Regions from separate parts of the Agromyces sp. Y182 genome, predicted to be linked through region 1. Evidence: predicted binding sites of a transcription regulator. Region 1 holds the regulator's gene; the other holds the start of a gene.
The links. Region 1 encodes LexA, which represses DNA repair genes until DNA is damaged. Its sites were predicted from a motif close to TCGAACANNTGTTCGA; they were not measured.

Region 1 (11,155 bases):
CGGCGGCCCGCGCCGCGATCGACGACGTGCTCTCACGCGGCGGCGTCGCATTGCTGGTCGGTGGATCCGGACTCTACGTCTCGTCGGTCATCCACGACTTCCGGTTTCCCGGCACGGATGCTGCGGTGCGCGCCCGCCTCGAAGCCGAACTCGCGGAGCAGGGCCCGGGGCTCTTGCATGCGCGGCTGCGCGCGATCGATGCCGCAACAGCCGCGAGTGTCGACGCGCAGAACGGCCGCCGCCTCGTACGCGCGCTCGAGGTCATCGAGGTCACCGGCGAACCGAAGGCGGCGCGATTGCCCGACCAACCCGTGCCGTGGCGCGCGCATCGCGTGGTGCATCTCCGAAGCGAGCGCGCACCCCTGGTGGAGCGGCTGGATGCGCGCGTCGAGCGGATGTGGCGAGGCGGCCTCATCGACGAGGTGCGCGGGCTCATCCCGAAGGGCCTCGAGCGCGGGGTCACCGCTCGCAAAGCCATCGGGTACGCCCAAGCACTCGGTGAGATCACGGGGCGCATGTCGAGCGCAGAGGCGATCGCCGAGACGCAGCAGCTCACGCGCACCTACGCACGGCGCCAGGTGAGCTGGTTCAAGCGGTATCGAGATGCCGCCACGATCGACGCAGACGACTCGTTCGCCCGAGCCACGGAACTCGCCCGCCAGGCGGCCATAGACTGATCCGATGGCGTTTGATCTGCGGTTCACCAAGGGGCAGGGCACCGGCAACGACTTCGTGCTCTTCAGCGATCCCGAAGGCGAGACCGAACTCACGCCCGTCCAGATCGCCGCCGTCTGCGACCGCCACTTCGGCGTGGGCGGCGACGGGGTCATCCGTGCCGTGCGTTCCGCGAACCTCGCCGACGGTGCGGCTGCTCTCGCCGAGAACGCGCAAGCGCTGTGGTTCATGGACTACTGGAACGCCGACGGCACCGTCTCCGAGATGTGCGGCAACGGAATTCGGGTGTTCACGAGCTACCTGCTCGATCAGGGGTTGGCCGATCTCGGCCCCGATGCTTCGATCGCGATCGGCACGCGCGCCGGAGTGCGCACCGTCCGCCGCAGCGCGTCGGGCTTCGAGGCGGACCTCGGTCGCTGGCGTCTCGCCGGCGGGGAGCCGCTCGTGCGCGCCAAGAGCCTCCCGGTCGCCCGCCCCGGACTCGGTATCGACGTCGGCAATCCGCACATCGTGGTCGCCTTGGCCGATGACGATGAGCTCGAGGGGCTCGATCTCGCGTACCAGCCGGTGCTCGAGCCGGTGCCCGAGGCCGGTGCCAACATCGAGTTCGTCGTGCCCGCCGAGCCGCTCGTCGAAGACGGAGTCGGTCGCATCCGCATGCGGGTGCACGAGCGTGGTTCGGGTGAGACCCTCTCGTGCGGCACGGGTGCGGTGGCGGCGGCGCTCGCGGTGCGGCACTGGGCGGGCGAGTCTGCGCCAGGCACGTGGCGGGTTCAGGTACCCGGTGGCGTGCTGGGTGTGCGCATGTTCCAGGCCGACGACGGCGAGCACGTCGCGCTGTCAGGGCCCGCCGAGCTCGTCTTCGACGGAGTACTCAGCCTCGCCTGACGTGTTCGTACGAATGCATCACTGAGCGGTTGCAGCGTGGCGTACCTCGAGTACACGGAATCCCTTGTCTTGCGCCGCGCGGTCGACCTCGAGGCCGAGCTCTTCGGCGATCCAGCGTTGCAGCGACTCGGCGCCGAGATGCTTGGCCACGACGAGCCACGCACTCGCGTCGTCTTGGAGGAGGGGCAGCCACTGCGTGAGGATCGCGTGCAATTCGGCTTTGCCGACACGGATCGGCGGATTCGACCAGATGCCGGCGAATCGAACGTCCGCGGGAACATCGCCAGGCAGCGCCGCGTTGACATTGGTGATGCCGAGACGACCAGTGTTGCGACGCACGAGGTCGAGAGCTCGCTCGTTCACGTCGACGGCCCACACGGTGGCGTCCGGAGATCGCAGCGCAAGTGAGATCGCGATCGCACCCCACCCGCAGCCGAGATCGAGCAGGTCGCCCGTCGCTGGAGGTGCGGGGGCACGGTCGAGAAGGATGCGGGTGCCGGTGTCGAGATGCTCGGGGCTGAACACGCCGCCGGCGGTGGAGAGCGAGAGTTCGCGCCCCGCGATGGTGGCGGTGATGGTGCGGAGAGTGGCCTCGCCGCCCGGACGAGAGGAGAAATAGTGGTCGGGGGCCATACAGGGGAACCTATCGCAGCGACGGGAACTAGGGTTAACACGATGAATGACGCCGAACAGAACTCCGCAGACGATGCCGTCGAGCGGGTGCTCCGTGGCGCTGAGACCAAGGCCGGAGTGTCGCGCTTCGGTTCCGATGCCGCAGCGGCGCTCATGGCGCCCGAAGCGGCCTTCGGCGCCGACTCCGACACCGACGGCGAGCAGTACGACCGCGAGGCGCGAGCGGGCCTCCGGCGGGTGGGAGGGCTCTCCACCGAACTTGAAGACGTCACCGAGGTCGAGTACCGACAGCTTCGCCTCGAGAACGTCGTACTCATCGGTGTGTACTCGCAGGGCTCCCAAGACGAGGCCGAGAACTCCATGCGGGAGCTCGCCGCCCTCGCTGAGACCGCAGGCGCCCGAGTGCTCGACGGAGTGCTGCAGCGCAGACCGCATCCCGACCCGAGCACCTACCTCGGCCGTGGCAAGGTCGAAGAGCTGCGGCACATCGTCTCCTCCCTCGGTGCCGACACGGTCGTCGCCGACACCGAACTCGCGCCCAGCCAGCGTCGCGCGCTCGAAGACGCGGTCAAGGTCAAGGTCATCGACCGAACCGCCGTGATCCTCGATATCTTCAGCCAGCACGCGAAGAGCCGTGAAGGCAGGGCGCAGGTCGAACTCGCCCAACTCGAGTACCTGCTTCCCAGGCTTCGCGGCTGGGGTGAGTCGATGTCCCGACAGGCCGGCGGCCAGGTCGGCGGCACCGGTGCGGGCATGGGCTCCCGTGGCCCCGGTGAGACGAAGATCGAGCTCGACCGGCGCCGCATCCACTCGCGCATGGCGAAGCTGCGCAAGCAGATCGTCGGCATGAAGCCCGCGCGTGAAGCCAAACGCGCCAACCGCAAGCGCAACGCAGTGCCGTCCGTTGCGATCGCGGGTTACACGAACGCCGGCAAGTCGAGCCTCCTGAACCGCATCACGGGCGCCGGGGTGCTCGTCGAGAACGCCCTCTTCGCGACCCTCGATGCGACGGTGCGCCGCAACACGACGGCCGACGGGCGCGTCTACACGATCGCCGATACGGTCGGCTTCGTGCGCAATCTGCCGCACCAGCTCGTGGAGGCCTTCCGGTCGACTCTCGAGGAGGTCGCCGATTCCGACCTCATCGTGCACGTCGTCGACGCCGCCCACCCAGACCCCGCCGGGCAGATCGCGACAGTGCGCGACGTCATCGGCGAGGTCGGGGCACGCGACATCCCCGAGCTCATCGTCTTCAACAAGGCCGACCTCGTGACGCCTGAAGACCGTCTCGTGCTGCGCGGGCTCGAACCGGGCGCGATCTTCGCCTCGGCACGCACGGGCGAGGGCATCCCCGAGGTGCTCGAGGCGATCGCGCGCATGCTGCCCGACCCCGCCGTCGAGATCGACCTGCTCGTACCGTACGACCGGGGCGATGTCGTCTCAACGCTCCACGAGACCGGGCGAGTGCTGTCGATCGAGTATGCCGAAGACGGCACCCGCGTTCGCGCGCTTGCTTCGCCCGAACTCGCGGGCCAGCTCGAGGAGTTCGCGGCGGCGTCCGTCCGGGCGTGAACGACCGGCGGCGCTGCCGACCAGTGCGCGCCGCAGGAGCAGCCCGAGACTGATCGGCGCGGTCGTCGCGGAGGCGCGAGCGCCGAGGCATCCATGACTCTCTGGCTCGAGGGATGCCGCGACCTCGTGTCACCTCGCGTCACAGACGTTCGCCGACGGCCGATGAGGCGTATCGTCGCTCTTGATCGATCTGTGATCGGCCCGAAGCCGACCACACGGAGCGACCGCCGAGCCCGGCACCCGCCCGCGAGACCTACCCGCCGTTCCGGCCGGGGGAGCGCGGCCTGCCGTGTTCGCCCCGTTGCCGCTCGCCAGCAGGAGCACCATGTCACCGACCTCATCCGATGCATCGGGCGACGACTGTCGGCCCAGGCTGCCGATCTCCTTCGAGCTCTACCCGCCGCGCACCGATGCCGCGGCGCTGGCCCTCGGTCGTACCATCGATCGGCTCGCCGAGGTCGATCCGGCGTTCATCTCGGTGACTTTCGGCGCCGGCGGCAGTTCCCGCGCGCGGTCCCTCACGGTGCTGCGATACATGCTCGAGCATACGCATGTCGAAGCGATGGCCCACCTCACGTGCGTGAGCTCCTCCCACGCCGAGGCCAACCGGCTCGTGCGAGAGTTCCTCGATGCGGGCATCACGAGCTTCCTGGCGCTGCGCGGCGACCCGCCGACCGATGCCGACCCCGATGCCGGCATCGGTGACCTCGGCAGCGCCGCTGAGCTCGTGCAACTCATCCACCGGGTACAGGAGGAACGGGAGCCGTTCGGCCAGATCGGCGTGCCCGGAAATCCAGGGGCATCTCGTATCAGGGAACGGCCTCGCCCCGAACGTGTCGCGGTTGCGGCGTTCCCCAGCGGACATCCGCGATCGCGCGACGTCGGGCAAGACGTCGATACCCTGCTCGCGAAAGAGATCGCGGGTGCGAACCTCGCGATCACGCAGCTGTTCTGGCGTGCCGACGACTACCTCGGCTTCGTTCAGCGTGCCCGTGCGGGCGGCGTGACGATCCCCATCCTGCCGGGCATCATGCCCGTCACGACGCCCGCTCGCCTGGCCCGCCTGACCGAGTTGACCGCTGTCGAACCGCCCGCCGAGCTGGCGATCAACCTCGAGATCGAGCCGGATGCCGCGGCGCAGGCAGAGCTCGGCATCGCCTTCGCCACCCGGCTCTCCGCCGACGTGATCGCGGGTGGCGTCCCCGGCCTGCACCTCTATACCTTCAACCGCCATGAGGCCGTACTCGACGTCGTCGACCGGCTCGGGCTGCGAGCCGAGCGGCTCGCCGACGAAAGGAACACCGCACGATGACCACCCATGCCCCCGCCTTCCCGATCGCCACGATCCTGGGATATCCGCGCATCGGGCGCCGACGCGAACTGAAGCGAGCCGTGGAGGCGTTCTGGGCCGGTTCGATCTCCGCCGACGAACTCGAGCAGACGGCCGCCGAACTGCGAGCCGCGACACGTGAGCGCCTCGCCTCCCTCGGCCTGGCCCGCACGGATTCGGCGATTCCCGAGACCTTCTCGTTCTACGACCAGGTGCTCGATACCGCCGTGGCCGTCGGTGCGGTCCCACCACGTTTCGCGAGGCTCGCCGATGAGCATGGGGGTATCGACCTCGCGGGGTACTTCACGATCGCCCGCGGTGTCGGCGACGACGCTCCGCTCGAGATGACCAAGTGGTTCGACTCGAACTATCACTACCTCGTCCCCGAGATCGCCCCCGACACCGACTTCTCCCTGCACGCCGAGCGGATCCTCGCCGAATTCGCCGAGGCGAAGGCCGCCGGCTTCGTGACCCGGCCCGTGATCGTCGGCCCCGTCACGTTCCTGCTGCTCGCGAAGGCGGCCGACGGGGCTCCCGAGAGCTTCCAGCCGATCGACCGGCTCGCCGACCTCGTGCCCGTCTACGCGGCGCTGCTCGAGGAGCTCGCCGAAGCAGGTGCCGAATGGGTGCAACTCGACGAGCCCGCCCTCGTGAGCGAGAGCATCGATGTCGCACGCGACCGGGTGCTCGAATCCGTCGCTGCGGCCTACGACGCGCTGGGCTCCCTCGAACGCCGCCCGGCGATCTTCGTCGCCGCACCATACGGCTCGCTCGACGACGCGCTGTCCGCCCTCGCAGCCACCCCGGTGGAGGCGATCGGCCTCGACCTCGTGCGCGGCGTACTGCCCGCGTCGCTCGACCCGGCGACGGCCGAGTCGCTCGCGGCGAAGACGGTGGTCGCGGGCGTCATCGACGGGCACAACATCTGGCGCGGGGACCTCGCCGCCGCATTCGAACAGCTCGAGGCCGCTCAGCGCCTCACCGCGACCGTCGCCGTCTCCACCTCCACCTCGTTGCTGCACGTGCCGCACGACGTCGACGACGAGGATGCGCTCGATGCACGACTCGTCGGCTGGCTCGCGTTCGCCGACCAGAAGGTCGGCCAGGTGGCCGCGCTCGGTCGCGGACTTGCGAACGGGCGCGCCGCGATCGAGGGCGAGCTCGCCGCGGCATCCGCTGCCCTCGCCGATCGCGGCGGTGCGCCGGGTGTGCGCGTGCCGGTCGTACGCGACCGCCTCGCGTCGCTCACTGAGAGTGACTTCGCTCGCGCGAGCTACGACGAGCGTGTTGTGGCGCAGGCGTCCCTCGGCCTGCCCGAGCTGCCGACGACGACGATCGGGTCGTTCCCGCAGACCGGCGAGATCCGTCGCGCCCGCGCCGGCCTGGTGGGCGGCACGCTCACGGGTGAGGAGTACACCTCGCTCATGCGCGAGGAGATCGAGCGCGTCGTGCGGTTGCAGGAAGACCTCGGGCTCGACGTGCTCGTGCACGGCGAACCCGAGCGCAACGACATGGTGCAGTACTTCGCCGAACTGCTCGACGGGTTCGCGGTCACCAAGCACGGTTGGGTGCAGTCGTACGGCTCGCGCTGCACGCGTCCCTCGATCCTCTGGGGTGATGTCTCGCGGCCGGCGCCGATGACGGTCGAATGGTCCGCGTACGCCCAGTCGCTGACCGAGCAGCCCATGAAGGGCATGTTGACCGGCCCCGTCACGATCCTCGCCTGGTCGTTCGTGCGCGACGACCAGCCGCTCGGCGACACGGCGCGACAGGTTGCGCTCGCCCTGCGCGACGAGATCGCCGATCTCGAGGCAGCCGGTATCCGGGTCATCCAGGTCGACGAGCCCGCACTCCGAGAGCTGCTGCCGCTGAAGCGCGCCGACCAGCCCGCCTACCTCGGGTGGTCGGTCGGTGCCTTCCGCCTCTCGACCGGCGGTGCGGCCCCGGCGACGCAGGTGCACACGCACCTCTGCTATTCGGAGTTCGGCGTCGTGATCGATGCGATCAAGAACCTCGACGCCGACGTCACTTCGATCGAAGCGGCCCGCAGCCGTATGGAGGTCGTCGACGACCTCGAGACGAGCGGCTTCGACCACGGCATCGGCCCGGGCGTCTACGACATCCACTCGCCACGAGTGCCGAGCGTCGACGAGGTGCAGGCGCTCCTCGAACGCGCAGCCGGCGCGATCCCCGCCACCCGGCTCTGGGTCAATCCCGACTGCGGTCTGAAGACGCGCGGCTACGACGAGACCGTCGAGTCGCTGCGGCACATCGTCGAGGCGACCCGTGCGGTGCGGGCCGGTCGCGCCGCCTCGGTACTCGCCGGGTAGCACGGGCGAGCGGATGCCGCGGCTCGCGACATCCGCTCGGCTGACGTTCGGCCGACGCAGGGCTGGGACTCAGCTGGTGTTCGGCCGACGCTCGGCTGGTGTCGAGGCGACGCACAGGCGCAGCGCGTACTTTGGTCGTATGCAACTTGCGGTCCACGAATCCGGCCGGGGTTCGCGAACCGCGGTCCTCATCCACGGCATCATGTCCGATTCCCGCGCGTGGCACCGAGTGACTGCCGAGCTCGAGGCGCAGGGGTTCCGGGTGCTCGCCGTCGACCTGACAGGTCATGGACGCAGTCCGCGTGCCGTGCACTACTCGCCCGCCGCATGGGCGAGCGACGTCGTCGAGACGCTCACGCCGGTGCTCGACGGCCCTCCCGATCTCGTCATGGGCCACTCGCTCGGCGGGCTGGTGGCGAGCCTCGTCGCAGATCGGCTCGCGCCTCGCGCGGCGATCTACATCGACCCGGCCTTCTCCTTCCCGAAGGGCGTGAAGGGGTGGGCGTTCAAGGCATTCTTCGCGATAGCACCGAGGCCGCGCCGGTCGGCGCTGGTGCGCATGAATCCGAAGTGGAGTGCGGTCGACGTCGAGATCGAGCTCGCGACGCTTCGAGACTGGGACAAGCGCACCATCCTCGGTTTCACCGATACGCGACCGCTGGTGCCGCCCGTGCGCCTCGTCGCCCCCACTCTGGTGCTCCTGGCGGAGAAGAGCCTGCTCATCACGGCGAAGGTCGCCCGGCAGCTTCGCGGACAGGGCATGACCGTGGCGACCCTGCGCGGAACGGGCCACACCGTGTTTCGTGACGATCACGCCGGGTTCATGGATGCGGTGTTCGACTGGTTCAACGCGCTGGCGCCTGCCACGGTCGGAAGCGGTCTCGCCGGAGTCCGGACCGCGGCGTAGCGACCGGCCGTCGCCGGCCGCTCCATGACTGACCGGTGGGGTTGCCCGGTCAGACTGCTCGGAGCACCGCGACGATCTTGCCGAGCACTTCGGCATGGTCGCCGACGATGGGCTCGAACGCGCTGTTCCGCGGCAGCAGCCAGGTGTGGCCGTCGCGCTGGCGGAACACCTTCACGGTGGCCTCGCCGTCGAGCATCGCCGCGACGATCTCACCGTTCTCTGCGGTGCGCTGCGAGCGCACCACTACCCAATCGCCGTCGCAGATCGCGGCGTCGATCATGGAGTCGCCCACGACCTTCAACATGAACAGCTCGCCTTTGCCGACCAGTTGACGGGGGAGCGGGAACACCTCGTCGATCTGCTGTTCGGCCGTGATCGGCACACCCGCGGCGATGCGGCCGACCAGCGGCACCATCGCCGCGTCGCCGACCGGGATCGGGTCGGAAGAGGTGACGGGTCGCTCGGTGACGCCCGGCAGCTCGATGAGCACCTCGAGTGCTCGAGGGCGGTTGGGGTCGCGCCGGAGGTACCCGGCGAGCTCGAGCTGGTTCAGTTGGTGCGTGACACTCGAGAGCGAGGAGAGCCCGACGTCGTCGCCGATCTCGCGCATGCTCGGCGGGTAGCCGCGGCTGGAGACCGAGCGCTGGATCATCTCGAGGATCGAGATCTGCTTGGCGCTCAAGCTCTTTCGGCGGCGTGGCCTGCCGGCCGCCTGCACGTCGTCGATGTCGGTGCTCAACGTCTTCGCCCCTCGTAGCGGCCGCCTCGCGGCCGGATGTCGGTGGTCTCTGGTCGACTCTCTTCCAGATATTCGAAACTGTATCCGCCTCGCGCGCGCTCGGCAAACATTTGTTCGAGTGTGTCGCGGAATCCGCTCGACAGAATTCCCCGCGTCTTCCCTTGCGTTGTTCGTCATTCGAATGTATGTTCGGAACAGAGTTTCGCATCCGGTTCTCCCGGCCGAGAGCCGGATGCGACTCCTACAGGAGGTGTGACATGAGTGCAGCGATCGCAACGCCCGGCTTCCAGCCCCCAAGTGCCCTTCAGCGAGAGGAGGCGGCGTCGGTTGTTCCCGCGCGCACGCGGCTCCGACTGACGCGACGGGGCCGCATCGTGTTCACGTCGCTCGGCGCAGTTCCGCTCGTCGTGTGGGCATTCGTTGCGGTGATCGGCGCGGGCGGCGCCGCGGCCGACGTCGAATCCACTGGCGTCTCGTTCGAGGCTGCGTCGTTCGAATACACGACGGTCGGGCAAGGCGACTCGCTCTGGGAGATCGCCGAGTCGATCGACCCCGGGGCCGATGTGCGAGAGATCATCGCCGAAATCATGCGGCTCAACGGGCTCGATGACGCGGTGGTCGAACCCGGTCAGCGCCTTGCGCTTCCCGCCGCTCCGTGACCCGTGACCGTCTGAAGCGTCGGGGTTCCGCCGGTCGATGACGGCGCGTCCGAATGACCTCGGTGCGCATCGTTAGCATTGAAGGGTGACGAGTCTCGAAGACCTCCCCATCCGCGATGACCTTCGTGGTCGCACGCCGTACGGGGCTCCGCAGCAGGCAGTTCCGGTCGCGCTCAATGTCAACGAGAACACGCATCCGATTCCCGAAGACGTCGCACACGATGTCGTCGCCCGTGTCGCCGCCGCCATTCTCACGCTCAATCGCTATCCCGATCGAGAGTTCACCGAGCTGCGGCGTGCATTCGCCCGCTATCTGCGCCATGGCCTCGAGCCGGCGCAGATCTGGGCTGCGAACGGTTCGAACGAAGTGCTCCAGCACATCCTCCAGGCCTACGGCGGGCCGGGCCGCACCGTGCTGGGCTTTGCGCCGACGTATTCGATGTACGGCCTGCTGGCCTCCGGCACCGGCACCGAGTGGCTCACCGCCGGTCGTGATGACGAGTTCGAACTCAGTCCCGAAACGGCCGTGTCGGCGGTGCGAGAGCACGATCCCGACATCGTGCTGCTCTGCGCGCCGAACAACCCGACGGGTACGCCGCTCTCACTCGAGACGATCGAGGCGGTCGTCGACGCGGCGCGCGGCATCGTCGTCGTCGATGAGGCCTACTTCGAGTTCGCCGACCCCGGAACCCCGAGTGCGCTCACGCTGCTGCCGGGGCGGCCCCGGCTGCTCGTGTCGCGCACGATGAGCAAGGCGTTCGCGTTCGCCGGCGCCCGCGTCGGCTACCTCGCCGGTGATCCGGCCGCCATCGACGCACTTCGGCTCGTGCGACTGCCGTACCACCTCTCCGCGCTCACTCAGGCGGCTGCGCTCGGCGCCCTGGCGCACTCGACCGAGATGCTCGCGATGGTCGATGAGATACGCACCCAGCGCGAGCGCATCTCGGTCGAGCTCCTTCGACTCGGGTTCCACCCATATCGCAGCGGCTCGAACTTCGTGCTCTTCGGCGGGATCGACGACCCGCATGCGGTCTTCGATCAGTTGCTCGCGCGCGGCATCCTGATCCGCGAGATCGGCATCCCCGGTCACTTGCGCGTCACGGCCGGCACTGAGGCCGAGACCACCGCCTTCCTCGAAGCGATCGCCGTTTCGGCCCCGAATAGGATTGACTCATGACCGCAACGAGACCGCCGCGCACCGCCCGGGTCCAGCGCGAGACGAGTGAATCGAGCATCGACCTCTCGATCGATCTCGACGGCACAGGCGTGAGCGACATCGAGACGAGCGTGCCGTTCTACGACCACCTGCTCACGGCGTTCGCGAAGCACTCGCTCACCGACCTCACCGTGCGGGCACGCGGCGATATCGAGATCGACGTGCACCACACGGTCGAAGACGTCGGCATCGTGCTGGGGCAGGCC
Region 2 (11,155 bases), 2.2 Mb from region 1:
GCGGCTGCGGCTGCGGCTGCGGCTGCGGCTGCGGCTGCGGCTGCGGGAAGATTGCAGCATGCCCATCCTCAACAAGGACATGGCGGTCTGCATCTCGCTCGCGGGCCGGCCGTCGAACCTCGGCACGCGGTTCCACAACTTCCTCTACGACGAACTCGGCCTGAACTTCATCTACAAGGCGTTCACGACCGATGACCTCGAGGGCGCCGTGCGCGGCATCCGTGCGCTCGGAATTCGCGGATGCTCCGTGTCGATGCCCTTCAAAGAGGCCGTGATACCCCTCGTCGACGTCGTCGAACCCTCGGCCGCGGCGATCGAATCGGTCAACACGATCGTGAACGACGATGGCGTGCTCACGGCGTCGAACACCGATTACGAGGCGATCGCCCAGCTCATCGCCGAGCACGAGCTCGACCCCGCGCAACGCGTGCTCGTGCGCGGTTCGGGCGGAATGGCGAAGGCCGTGGTCGCGGCATTCCGCGGCGCGGGCTTCGACGACGTGGTGATCGTCGCGCGCAACGCATCGCTCGGGCCGGCGCTCGCCGGGCAGTAGGGCTACGCGTGGACGCCGACCGACCCCGAGCCCGGCGCCGACGTCATCGTGAACGTCACCCCGCTCGGCATGCAGGGGGCGGATGCCTCGGCGCTCTCGTTCTCGGCGGAGCATGTCGGCGCGGCATCCGTGGTGTTCGACGTCGTCGCGTTCCCGGCGGAGACGCCGCTCGTCTTCGCCGCGCGGGCCGCCGGCAAGCTCGTGATCAGCGGGGCCGAGGTGCACGCGATGCAGGCCGCCGCGCAGTTCGAGCGCTACACGGGCGTGCCGCTCACGCGTGAGCAGATCGAGCGCGCCGCCGCGTTCTCACGCGCCGAGTAGCCCCACCGCCGGTCGAGGAGCGCGCGACGAAGGAGCCCCCAACCGCCGGTCGAGTAGCGCGCGACGAAGGAGCCCCCACCGCCGGTCGAGTAGCGCGCGACGAAGGAGCCCGCCACCGCCGGTCGAGTAGCGCGCGACGAAGGAGCCCGCGTATCGAGACCCCGCCCCCAGGTCTCGATACGCTCGCTTCGCTCGCTACTCGACCAACGGTCGATTCGACCAACGGTCGATTCGTCAGCGGCGCACGCGGTTGACGAGTGCGGTCCAGATGAGGGCGGTGCTCGAGCACGCGATGAGCGCGACGAAGACCCACGGCAGCCCACCGAGGCCGATCACGCCGAACAGGATCGCGCCGAGCAGCGCCCCGCCGCCGATGCCGGTGTTGAAGGCCGTCGTGTAGATGGATGCCGCGGCATCGCGAATGCGCGCCGACGCCGAGTGCAGCAGCCGGGTGTTGAGCATCGGCGGGAGCGCCCCGAACGCCGTGCCCCACAGGAGGAAGCACGCGATGCCGACGCCCGGCACCTGCGGGAAGAGCGCGAGACCCGCGACACCCAGGCCCGTCGCGATGAGCGCGACGGCGAGACCGACGGTGGGGCGGCGTCCGAGCACGGTTCCCGCGAACACGAGGCCGAACGCGCCCGCGATGCCGTAGGCGAGCAGCATCGGGCTGATCGCACTGGCCGGCAGGCCCATGACCTCGGTGATGAAGGGCGCGACGTAGGTGTAGAAGGTGTACGCACCGACCATCGTGACCGCGGTGATCAGGCACACGACGAGCACCGGCACGAACGTGGCATCACTGCGCAGACGGAGCGGCGCGGCATCCGTCTCGCCCGCATGGTGCCGCACCGGAGGCAGGAATCGCCACACCAGCAGGGCGCCGAGCAGTGTGAGCACGCCGATGCCGGCGAACGCGAGCCGCCAGCCGAAGGCCTGGCCGAGCGCCGTGCCGAGCGGCACGCCGAGCACGAACGCGAGCGAACCGCCCGCGACGCTGATCGAGACCGCGCGGGCGAGCTGTTCCTTCGGTACGAGGTGGCCGGCGTACGCACCGACGACCGACCAGAACAGCCCGTGGGCGGCGCCGCCGAGGATGCGGGTGGCGAGCACCGTGCCGTAGTTCGGCGCGAACGCGGTGAGCACGCAACTGACCGCGAGCACGGCGAGCGTGATGACGATGAGGGTGCGCCGCGGCATCCGCTTGGTCAGGGCCGACAACGGCACCGTGAGCACGACCACGGTCGCGGCGAACACGGTGACGAGCAGGCCGATGAGGGGCTCGCTGACCTCGAGCTCTCGGCTCATGTCGGGCAGCAGGCCCGTCGGGATCATCTCGATCGTGACCGAGAGGAAGACGGCGGCGGCGAGCACGATGAGGCCGAGCCACGGGAACGGCGGCGCGACGGCGGGCGTGGTATCGGTTCGGTCGACGGGAGTTGACGGCGTCATGGGAGTACCTGAGCGAAGGGCGTTCCCCGCGCGCGGCGGGGCGGGGCTCCGCGAGTGGCCGACGGCGGGTCGACTGCGCGCTGATGTGCGCGCCCAGGGCCGCCGAGAATGCGGCGACCGCGTTCAGTCTACAGAGCGGATGCCGCGGGGTGGCGGGCGGGCGTCGGGCGTCGTGGTTGCGGGGGCGACGCGCTTCGGTCCGCAGTTCGGGGCGACACTTTCGAGTTCTCCACATTCGAAGTTCTCTTCGAATTTCTGACTGATTTCCGCTAGAATCGCAGCATGCCCGAAGCCCCCGCAGCACTCCGCGAACTCGAAGCGGTCTGCGCGTCGGTGCTGCAGGAGTGGGCGGGAGCGCTGCTCGCCGCCTCGCGCGACCCTGAGGCCGACATCGGCGTCATGAGCGACGACGGGCTCATGCGGGCGACCGAGTCGCTGGCCAGGCTCGGGCGCCGCGTCGAGGCCCTGCAGGCACGTTGCGCCGCCGGCATCGCCGAGCGCTCGCGTGGCGACGCAGACGGCGACGACCTGTCGCGCAAGCACGGCTTCTCCTCGCCTGAGCGGCTGATCGCACAGACGACCGGCGGTCGTTACTCCGATGCTGCACGGCTCGTCGCGGTGGGTCAGGCGACGAGCCATCGTGCGTCTTTCACCGGCGAGGCACTGCCCCCGCGGCATCCGCATGTGGCTGCCGCGCTCGATGCCGGCACGCTCGGCGTCGCTGCGGCTGAGGTCATCCGCCGGTTCGTCGACCAATTGCCGCCGACCGTCGCGTGCGACGAGGCCGACGCCGCTGAACTGCTCCTCGTCGACCGTGCACCGGCGGTCGGCGTCGACGGGCTCACGCGCTTGATCAAGCAGCTCGAGGCGCACCTCGATCCCGACGGCGTGAAGCCGCGCGAAGACGAGCTCCGTTCCCGGCGAGGTCTCTCCATCTGGCAAGACGCGGCGGGCATGATCAACCTGAAGGGCGCGTTCGATCCGGCGAACGGGGCGCCGATCAAGCTCGCGATCGAGGCGCTGGTCGGTGCCGAGCTGCACCGCGCGCGAGATGCGAAGCGTCCGTTCGGGGCGATGGGCGACCGCACGGCGCGCGACGCCGGCGCCGTCCGCTCCGACTCCGGCGACGGCTCCGACTCCGACTCCGGCGATGGCGATGGCGAGGTCGAGGCGACCGACCCCGTCTTCCGTGAAGAGCGCACGATCGGGCAGATGAACGCCGACGCGCTGGCCGACATCGCGAGGCTGTCCCTCTCGAGCGCGGCCGCACCACCCGCACTTCGAGGGGTGAGCGTCGTCGCCCGCATCGACGTCGATGCGTTCGTGACCGGGCGCGGGCACGCGAACATCGACGGTGTCGACCAGCCTGTGTCCGCCGCCACCGCGCGCGAACTCGCCGAGTCGGCCGGGGTCGCTCCGCTGCTCATGCGCGATGGTTGCGAACCACTCGAACTCGGCCGCGCGGCGAGGCGATTCTCCCCTGCCCAGAAGATCGCGCTCGTCGAACGAGACGGCGGCTGCGCCTGGCCAGGTTGCCACCGGCCCCCATCGCATGCTCAGGCCCACCACATCGCGTGGTGGAAGCGCCACCGTGGCCGCACCGACGTGGCGAACGGCATCATGCTGTGCAGCTTCCATCATCATCGGGTCCACGACGACGGGTGGAGCATCTTCATCCGCGATGCGCGCAGCTGGTTCGTTCCGCCGGTACACCTCGACCCCGAGCAGCGGCCACGACCGGGCAACGTGGCCGCGCGTCACCTCCTGTCTCGCCATGGGCCGGCACGGCATCCCGACGATTCGTCGCAGGTCGAACGGCAGCGGTCGTTGCCCACGCCTTCGCCCGCGCCCGTGCCCACCTCCGTTCCCACCACAGCAGACTCCGCCGGCGGACTGGTCACCGCGGTCGCGTGAGACCCGGTCTGGGGCGCCGCGGTCGCACCGCAACCACCGGTCGGCGAGCGCCGCGGTCGCACCGCAACGGCCGGTAGACTTCTGGGGTCAGGCATCCGCCCCGCGGCATCCGCTCGCCGCCGTTCTCTGGAGCTCGCCACTCGTGACCACTGAAGCCCCCGCCAACACCGCTGCCCCTTCGACAGGCTCAGGGAGCATCGCGACGCCGGTGCTCGACACCGTCGAGGTCGCCGCAGTGACGCCCGAGAAGGAACAGCCGTACGCCGCGCTGGGCCTGAAGCCCGACGAGTACGAGCGCATCCGCAACATCCTCGGCCGCCGCCCCACGAGCGCCGAGCTCGCGATGTACTCGGTCATGTGGAGCGAGCACTGCTCCTACAAGTCGAGCAAGATCTACCTGAAGCAGTTCGGCAAGAAGGTCACGCCCGAGATGAAGAAGAACCTCATGGTGGGCATGGGCGAGAACGCGGGCGTCATCGACGTCGGCGAGGGCTGGGCGGTCACCTTCAAGATCGAGAGCCACAACCACCCGAGCTACATCGAGCCGTTCCAGGGCGCAGCAACCGGCGTCGGCGGCATCGTGCGCGACATCATCTCCATGGGCGCCCGCCCGGTCGCGGTCATGGACGCCCTGCGGTTCGGCGCGATCGACCACCCCGACACTGCACGCGTCGTGCACGGCGTCGTGTCGGGCATCAGCTTCTACGGCAACTGCCTCGGCCTGCCGAACATCGGCGGCGAGACCTGGTTCGACCCGGTATACCAGGCGAACCCGCTCGTCAACGCCCTCGCGGTCGGCGTCATGCGCCACGAAGACCTGCATCTCGCCAACGCGAAGGGCGCGGGCAACAAGGTCGTGCTCTTCGGCGCACGCACGGGCGGCGACGGCATCGGCGGCGCGTCGATCCTCGCCTCCGACACCTTCGCCGAGGGCGGCCCGACCAAGCGCCCCGCGGTGCAGGTCGGCGACCCCTTCGCCGAGAAGGTGCTCATCGAGTGCTGCCTCGAGCTCTTCGCGGGCGACCTCGTCGAGGGCATCCAAGACCTCGGGGCGGCCGGCATCTCGTGCGCGACCTCCGAGCTCGCGTCGAACGGTGACGGCGGCATGGCGATCGTGCTCGACGACGTGCTGCTGCGCGACCCCACCCTCACGCCCGAAGAGATCCTCATGAGCGAGAGTCAAGAGCGCATGATGGCGATCGTGCGCCCCGAGAAGCTCGCCGGCTTCCTCGAGGTCGTCGCGAAATGGGACGTCGAGACGAGCGTGCTCGGCGAGGTCACCGACACCGGTCGCCTCAGCATCATGTGGCACGGCGAAGAGATCGTGAACGTCGACCCGCGCACCGTCGCCGTCGACGGCCCCGTCTACGAGCGCCCCGTCGCCTACCCCACCTGGATCGACGCGCTGCAGGCCGACACCGCCGCGAAGCTCGACCGGCCCGCGACGCCTGACGAGATCCGCGCGCAGTTCCTGCAGCTCATCGGCTCGGCGAACCAGGCGGATGCCGCGTGGGTCACGAACCAGTACGACAAGTACGTGCTCGGCAACACCGCGCTCAGCTACCCCGATGACGCCGGCATGGTGCGCGTCGACGAGGAATCCGGCCTCGGCGTCTCGATCGCAACCGACGCCAACGGGCGTTACTCGCAGCTCGACCCGCGCCAGGGTGCGAAGCTCGCCCTCGCCGAGGCGTACCGCAACGTCGCCGTCTCGGGCGCGGTGCCCGCGGCCGTCTCCGACTGCCTGAACTTCGGCTCCCCCGAGAACCCCGAGGTCATGTGGCAGTTCTCCGAGACCGTCGAGGGCCTCTCCGACGGATGCCTCGAGCTCGGCATCCCCGTCACGGGCGGCAACGTGAGCTTCTACAACCAGACCGGCGACGTGCCGATCCACCCGACGCCGGTGATCGCCGTGCTCGGCGTGATCGACGACGTCGCCCGCCGCATCCCGTCGGGCTGGCAGGATGACGGGCACAACATCTACCTGTTGGGCGACACCGCGCTCGAGCTCGACGGCTCCGCATGGGCCGGCGTCGTGCACGGCCACCTCGGCGGTCGCCCGCCGGCCGTCGACCTCGCCGGTGAGAAGCGTCTCGCCGAGCTGCTCAACGCAGCGGCGATCGAGGGGCTCATCGACTCGGCCCACGACCTCTCCGATGGCGGCCTCGCCGTCGCCCTCGCCGAAGCCGTCGGCCGTTTCGGCCTCGGCGCCCGCGTGGTGCTCGACGAGGTCGCCGGCGACGCCGGCATCGACCTCGCGACCGCGCTCTTCTCCGAGTCCGCCGGCCGGGTCATCGTGACGGTGCCCCGCGAAGACGACGTGAAGTTCCGCGGCCTCTGCGAGGGCCGCGACTACCCGGTGCGGCGCATCGGCGTGACGGATGCGACATCCGCCGCCCTCGAAGTGCAGGGCCTCTTCACCGTGTCGATCGACGAGCTGCGCGGTGTGAATCGCGCACCGCTCGCCGAGGCGTTCGGCCCCGTCGTCGGGTACTGACGCACGCCGGTCGAGTTGTTGGTCGAGGCTTGGGTCGAGTAGCGAAGCGTATCGAGACCCAGAAGCGTATCGAGACCCAGAAGCGTATCGAGACCCGATGACCGAGCCCGACGGAACCGCATACACCGAGGCCTACGCCGCATCGCACGGCAGATTCGCGGTCATCCCGGCCGCCTACGTGGTGCTCCGCAGCGGCGACGAGGTACTGCTGCAGCTGCGCCGCGGCACGGGCTACTTCGACGAGTACTGGGCGTGCGGCGCGGCCGGTCATGTCGAGGCCGGAGAGTCGCTGCTCGCGGCCGCGGTTCGCGAGACCCACGAAGAGCTCGGCGTCGATCTCGACGAGTCGGCGCTCACGGTGCTGACCGTCATGCATCGCACCGGCGGCGCGCCGCACCGGGCGATCGAGGAGCGCATCGACGTGTTCTTCGCCGCCACCGAATGGCGCGGCGAGCCGCGCCCGATGGAAGACAAGGCGGCCGAACTCGGCTGGTTCACACTCGACGCGCTGCCCGAGCCCGTCGTGCCGCACGAGTTCGCCGTGCTCGAGGCGATGCGCGACGGCCGTCTCTCCCCCATCACGCCGTACGGGTTCTGACAGTGGCTCCCGATTCCTTGCCGCTCGCCCTCATCTGGGTGCCGGTCGCCCTGCTCGCGATCGCCATCGTGGTCGGCATCGTCGTGCGCTGGATCCGTGCTCTGCGCGGCACGCAGGACTCGATCATCGAGTCGGTGCAGGAGCAGGAGTCGCACGGCTCGGAGCGCGGCACGGGCGACGGCGACACCAGCCCGCTCAGAAGACGAGGAGACCCGCGAGAAAGCTGAGCCCCATCGTCGCCACGCCGATGCCGATCGTGCGGCGCAGCGCCCGGGGCACGGAGGTGTGCGCCGACAGCGCGATGAGCACGCTCGTCACGGCGAGCGAGATGAGGGTCGCGACGGCGACCGCCCACTCCTCCCAGGCTGCGGGATAGGCGAGCAGCATGATCAGCGGAAGCAGCGAGCCGGTGGCGAGTGCCGCCGCGTTCGCGAGCGCGCCGAGCAACGGGCCCGAGGCCGGCATCGGGTCGTCGATGCCGTGCTCCGCCTCGAGTTGGGCAGCCACGGCGTCGTGCGCATGCATCCGCTCGGCAACGTCGCGCGCCAACCCGGGTGGCACCCCTCGCTCGACGAAGTGCTCGGCCAGGTCGGCGAGATCGTCGCTGGCATCCTCGCGGATATCGCGCTCCGTCTCGGCGATCAGCGCTTGCTCGTTGTCGCGCTCGGCCGCGAGCTCGGCGTACTTCGCCCCGAAGCCCGCGACGGATCCCGCGACGAGAGCCGAGAGCGAGGCGACGAGGAGCGTCGTGCTCGATGCGCCGGCGCCGGCGAAACCGAGCAGCACACCGGCGGTGGTGATGATGCCGTCGTTGGCGGCGACGGCGAAGTCGCGGGCCGCGTCGGTGCGGTACCACCTCATGCGCCCTCCCCGTGCCGATGCACCCATTCTGGCGGTGAACACCCGAATGCACGGGGCAAGTCGATAGCCTGTCGGTGACGAGCAACTGCTGCGTACGACTGCGACGAACGGATGAGACATTGGACGGATTCTTCGCCTGGAACCTCGTCGCACTCGTCGTGGGCGTCGGGTACCTCGCCGTCATCGTCTGGGTCGTGTCGCGCATCTTCCGCACCGACGAGCTGAACGAGCTCGAGCGGTGGGTCTGGGCGATCGCCGTGATGTGCTTCCCGCTCGTCGGATCGATCGTGTGGTTCGCCGCCGGCCCGCATCCATTCGGCATCCGCATCACTCGCGACCTCCGCTAGCATCTCGCACAGCCGACCAGACGGCGGCCCACTGCCGCCCGGTGAGGCGGCTGGGCAGCACCCGATCGGGCAACTCGAGTGAGCGCAGCAGGCGCCGGGCTCGTTCGATGCGCATCGGCCGGGAGGTGCGTGCGAGGATCTGCGCCAATCCGTTGCCCCGCCCCCGGTAGACCTCGGCGACGAACCCCTGGTACGCCGCGAGCTGAGCCTCCGCGACGAGTGGCTGCCGGCGACGTTCGATGCTGAACACCCCGCCGTCGACCGAGGGGGCGGGGCGGAACGCACGGGCCGGCACCCGGTCGTGCAGGTTGAACGCGAACCACGGATGCCACTGCGCCGTCAGGAGACTCGAGCCGCCGACCCCGCAGCGGCGCCGGGCGACCTCCCACTGGGTGAGGAGGATCGCGTCGGTCCAGTGCGCGCGGGCGAGGAGCGAACGCATGATGGCCGTCGTGAGATGGAACGGCACGTTGCCGACGACGACGTGCGGCTCGACGGGGTACCGCCACGCGAGCGCGTCGGCCTGCACGACTGTCGCCGCACTGCCGAGATCACGACGCAGCGTGGCCGCTCGCCGAGGGTCGATCTCGAGCGCGGTGAGCGGCCTCCCGAGGTCGACGAGCGGGCGAGTGAGTGCACCGCTCCCGGCACCGAGCTCGACGATCGGGCCGCGTGTCGCGGCCGTCAGCGAGATGAGTCGGTCGATGACGCGGCGGTCGACGAGGAAGTTCTGGCCGAGTTCGTGCCGGCCGCCGACGTCGGACGCAAATGGGTGGGCAGAGGTGGAAGAAGAAGTGTGTGTGCGCAATGAAAGCTCCGCTGGCGAGGATCGTCAGCCGGGCACGCCGAAGACGCACCGCGGCCAGGAAATGGCCGAGGCGGAGGGACGCGAAAAGTGTTCGGTCGCCCCGCCTCAGGCGGTGCGGGGCCGAATGATCATTGCCGAGAAATTACAGGACACGATCGTCGACACTAGCAAATGCGCAAATCGCGCGCAGCCCGGAAGCAGCTCAGGCGCCCGACGGCGGGTTCACGAGCAGCTCGATGCGGTCGGCGAGATACCGGTCGAGGGCGGTGAGCGCGTCGGGCCCGGCCGGATTCCAGCGTACGAACACCGCATCGCCGACGACCACGAGGGGTCCGGATGCCCCGGCGCCAGCCAGTTCGACGTGGCTGACCGGTGCCGCGTCGAAGTTCACGGTCTCGCCCTCGCTGAAGCCGCCCTTGATCGCGGCAGCCCGAAAGGCGCGCTGCTCGGCGATCGCCGCCGCCGGTGTGCTGCGACGGGCTGGAAGTTCGGCCCGCACCACCCTGCCTGTCGCGAAGAGGTCGCCGTCGGCAGCGAGGAGCAGCGCACCGAGCCGCCACACCCGGCCGAGCGAGCTCATCCGCGCAGCGCGCGGGATTCCCACGACTCGCCGTTCCGGCACGTACTCGGCGAGCGCTTCGTCGCGAGCTGCGCCGGCACGGAGGGCGGCAACGGCCTGCGCGACCGCTTCCGTAACGCGCTGCGCGACGGTGAGCCCGCCGGCATCACCCATGCCGGCCGGCGCGTCGCCCGCGGCATCCGTCATCGCGACCGGCCGATGAGTTCGAGCAGGGCGCGGCCGTAGGCCTCCGAGACATCCGGATGCTCGAAGCGCCGCTGTTCGCCGGCGAGATCGACCTCGACCTCGAACGCGTCGTCGAGTCGCCGGAGCGCACGGAACGTCGATCGCAGCAACTCCCGGAGCTGGTCTTCTCGGGGCAGCCACACGGCGTCACCGATCGAGACCGAATCGAGCGCCCATTCGGTGGTGCCGTTGAACCCGAGGATGGTGCCGGTGGGGAACCGGTGCGCCTCGATCGTCATCTCGCTGACCGTGAAGACATCGGCCTCGACCTCGGTCTCGACCGAGTCGGGCAGGTCGAGCTGAAAGCGGTCACCTGATTCCGGATGCCACGTGAGCCCGGCTTCCCGCAACGCGAGTGCGAGCTCGCGGCTGATCACGCGGCGCCCGCCACGTCGGGCTCTGCCGGTTCGGCCGCGGCGGCCGGCACACTGTAGTTCGCATTCACGAGGATCGGCATGTGATCGGACGAGCCTCGCGTGAGGGTCTCGATGCTGACGATGTCGAGCCCGACCGACGTCGCGAGATCGAAGTGCCCGCGGAAGAACTTGTACCGCGTGTACGTACGCTTGTCGCTGAGGGTCAGGTCGTACCCCGAGTCGCGCACCTTCTCGCCGAGGTTCTCCTTGAAGATCGGGTAGTTGTAGTCGCCGACCATGAGCGTCGGCAGGCCTGGCCCGAGAAACTGCAGCTCGCCGAGCGCGGACTTGATCTGGTGCCGTCGCAACGAGTTGAGCGCGGTCAGCGGCGCCGCATGGAACGAGGCGACGATCACCTCGCGCTGCGCCTCCAGATCGAAGAGACGCACTCCGATGAGCCGCTCGTGAGCGGGGGCCAGCACGCGGTCGTGGAGCGACTTCTTGAGCATGAACGCCTGCACGCGCACCGCCCGGAACCGGTCCGCGCGATAGTACAGCGCGAGGCCGAGGCGGTTGCGCTGCGTCGCATCGGCGAGCTCGAGGTCGTGGATCTGCTGCGGCAGGTCTTGCGTGTCGCACTCCT

Region 2: AC1C2R_RS10300 (DUF222 domain-containing protein) is a predicted target of LexA. The motif match lies at 2,562-2,577, and genes of this name have one in related genera.

The regions. Positions count from the first base shown of each region.
Region 1 is NZ_JCAIUF010000001.1:34,363-45,517, reverse strand. It holds gene miaA (tRNA (adenosine(37)-N6)-dimethylallyltransferase MiaA) at 1-677, shown strand, start outside; gene dapF (diaminopimelate epimerase) at 682-1,563, shown strand; gene AC1C2R_RS00205 (class I SAM-dependent methyltransferase) at 1,582-2,196, opposite strand; gene hflX (GTPase HflX) at 2,239-3,768, shown strand; gene AC1C2R_RS00195 (methylenetetrahydrofolate reductase) at 4,094-5,080, shown strand; gene metE (5-methyltetrahydropteroyltriglutamate--homocysteine S-methyltransferase) at 5,077-7,428, shown strand; gene AC1C2R_RS00185 (alpha/beta fold hydrolase) at 7,442-8,335, shown strand; gene lexA (transcriptional repressor LexA) at 8,385-9,062, opposite strand; gene AC1C2R_RS00175 (LysM peptidoglycan-binding domain-containing protein) at 9,332-9,733, shown strand; gene AC1C2R_RS00170 (histidinol-phosphate transaminase) at 9,819-10,910, shown strand; gene hisB (imidazoleglycerol-phosphate dehydratase HisB) at 10,907-11,155, shown strand, end outside.
Region 2 is NZ_JCAIUF010000001.1:2,207,451-2,218,605, reverse strand. It holds partial or broken gene AC1C2R_RS10310 (shikimate 5-dehydrogenase) at 59-874, shown strand; gene AC1C2R_RS10305 (MFS transporter) at 1,109-2,326, opposite strand; gene AC1C2R_RS10300 (DUF222 domain-containing protein) at 2,609-4,240, shown strand; gene purL (phosphoribosylformylglycinamidine synthase subunit PurL) at 4,437-6,737, shown strand; gene AC1C2R_RS10290 (NUDIX hydrolase) at 6,835-7,335, shown strand; gene AC1C2R_RS10285 (hypothetical protein) at 7,338-7,562, shown strand; gene AC1C2R_RS10280 (VIT1/CCC1 transporter family protein) at 7,531-8,196, opposite strand; gene AC1C2R_RS10275 (PLDc N-terminal domain-containing protein) at 8,316-8,543, shown strand; gene erm (23S ribosomal RNA methyltransferase Erm) at 8,524-9,351, opposite strand; gene AC1C2R_RS10265 (hypothetical protein) at 9,554-10,117, opposite strand; gene AC1C2R_RS10260 (pilus assembly protein CpaE) at 10,114-10,533, opposite strand; gene AC1C2R_RS10255 (endonuclease/exonuclease/phosphatase family protein) at 10,530-11,155, opposite strand, start outside.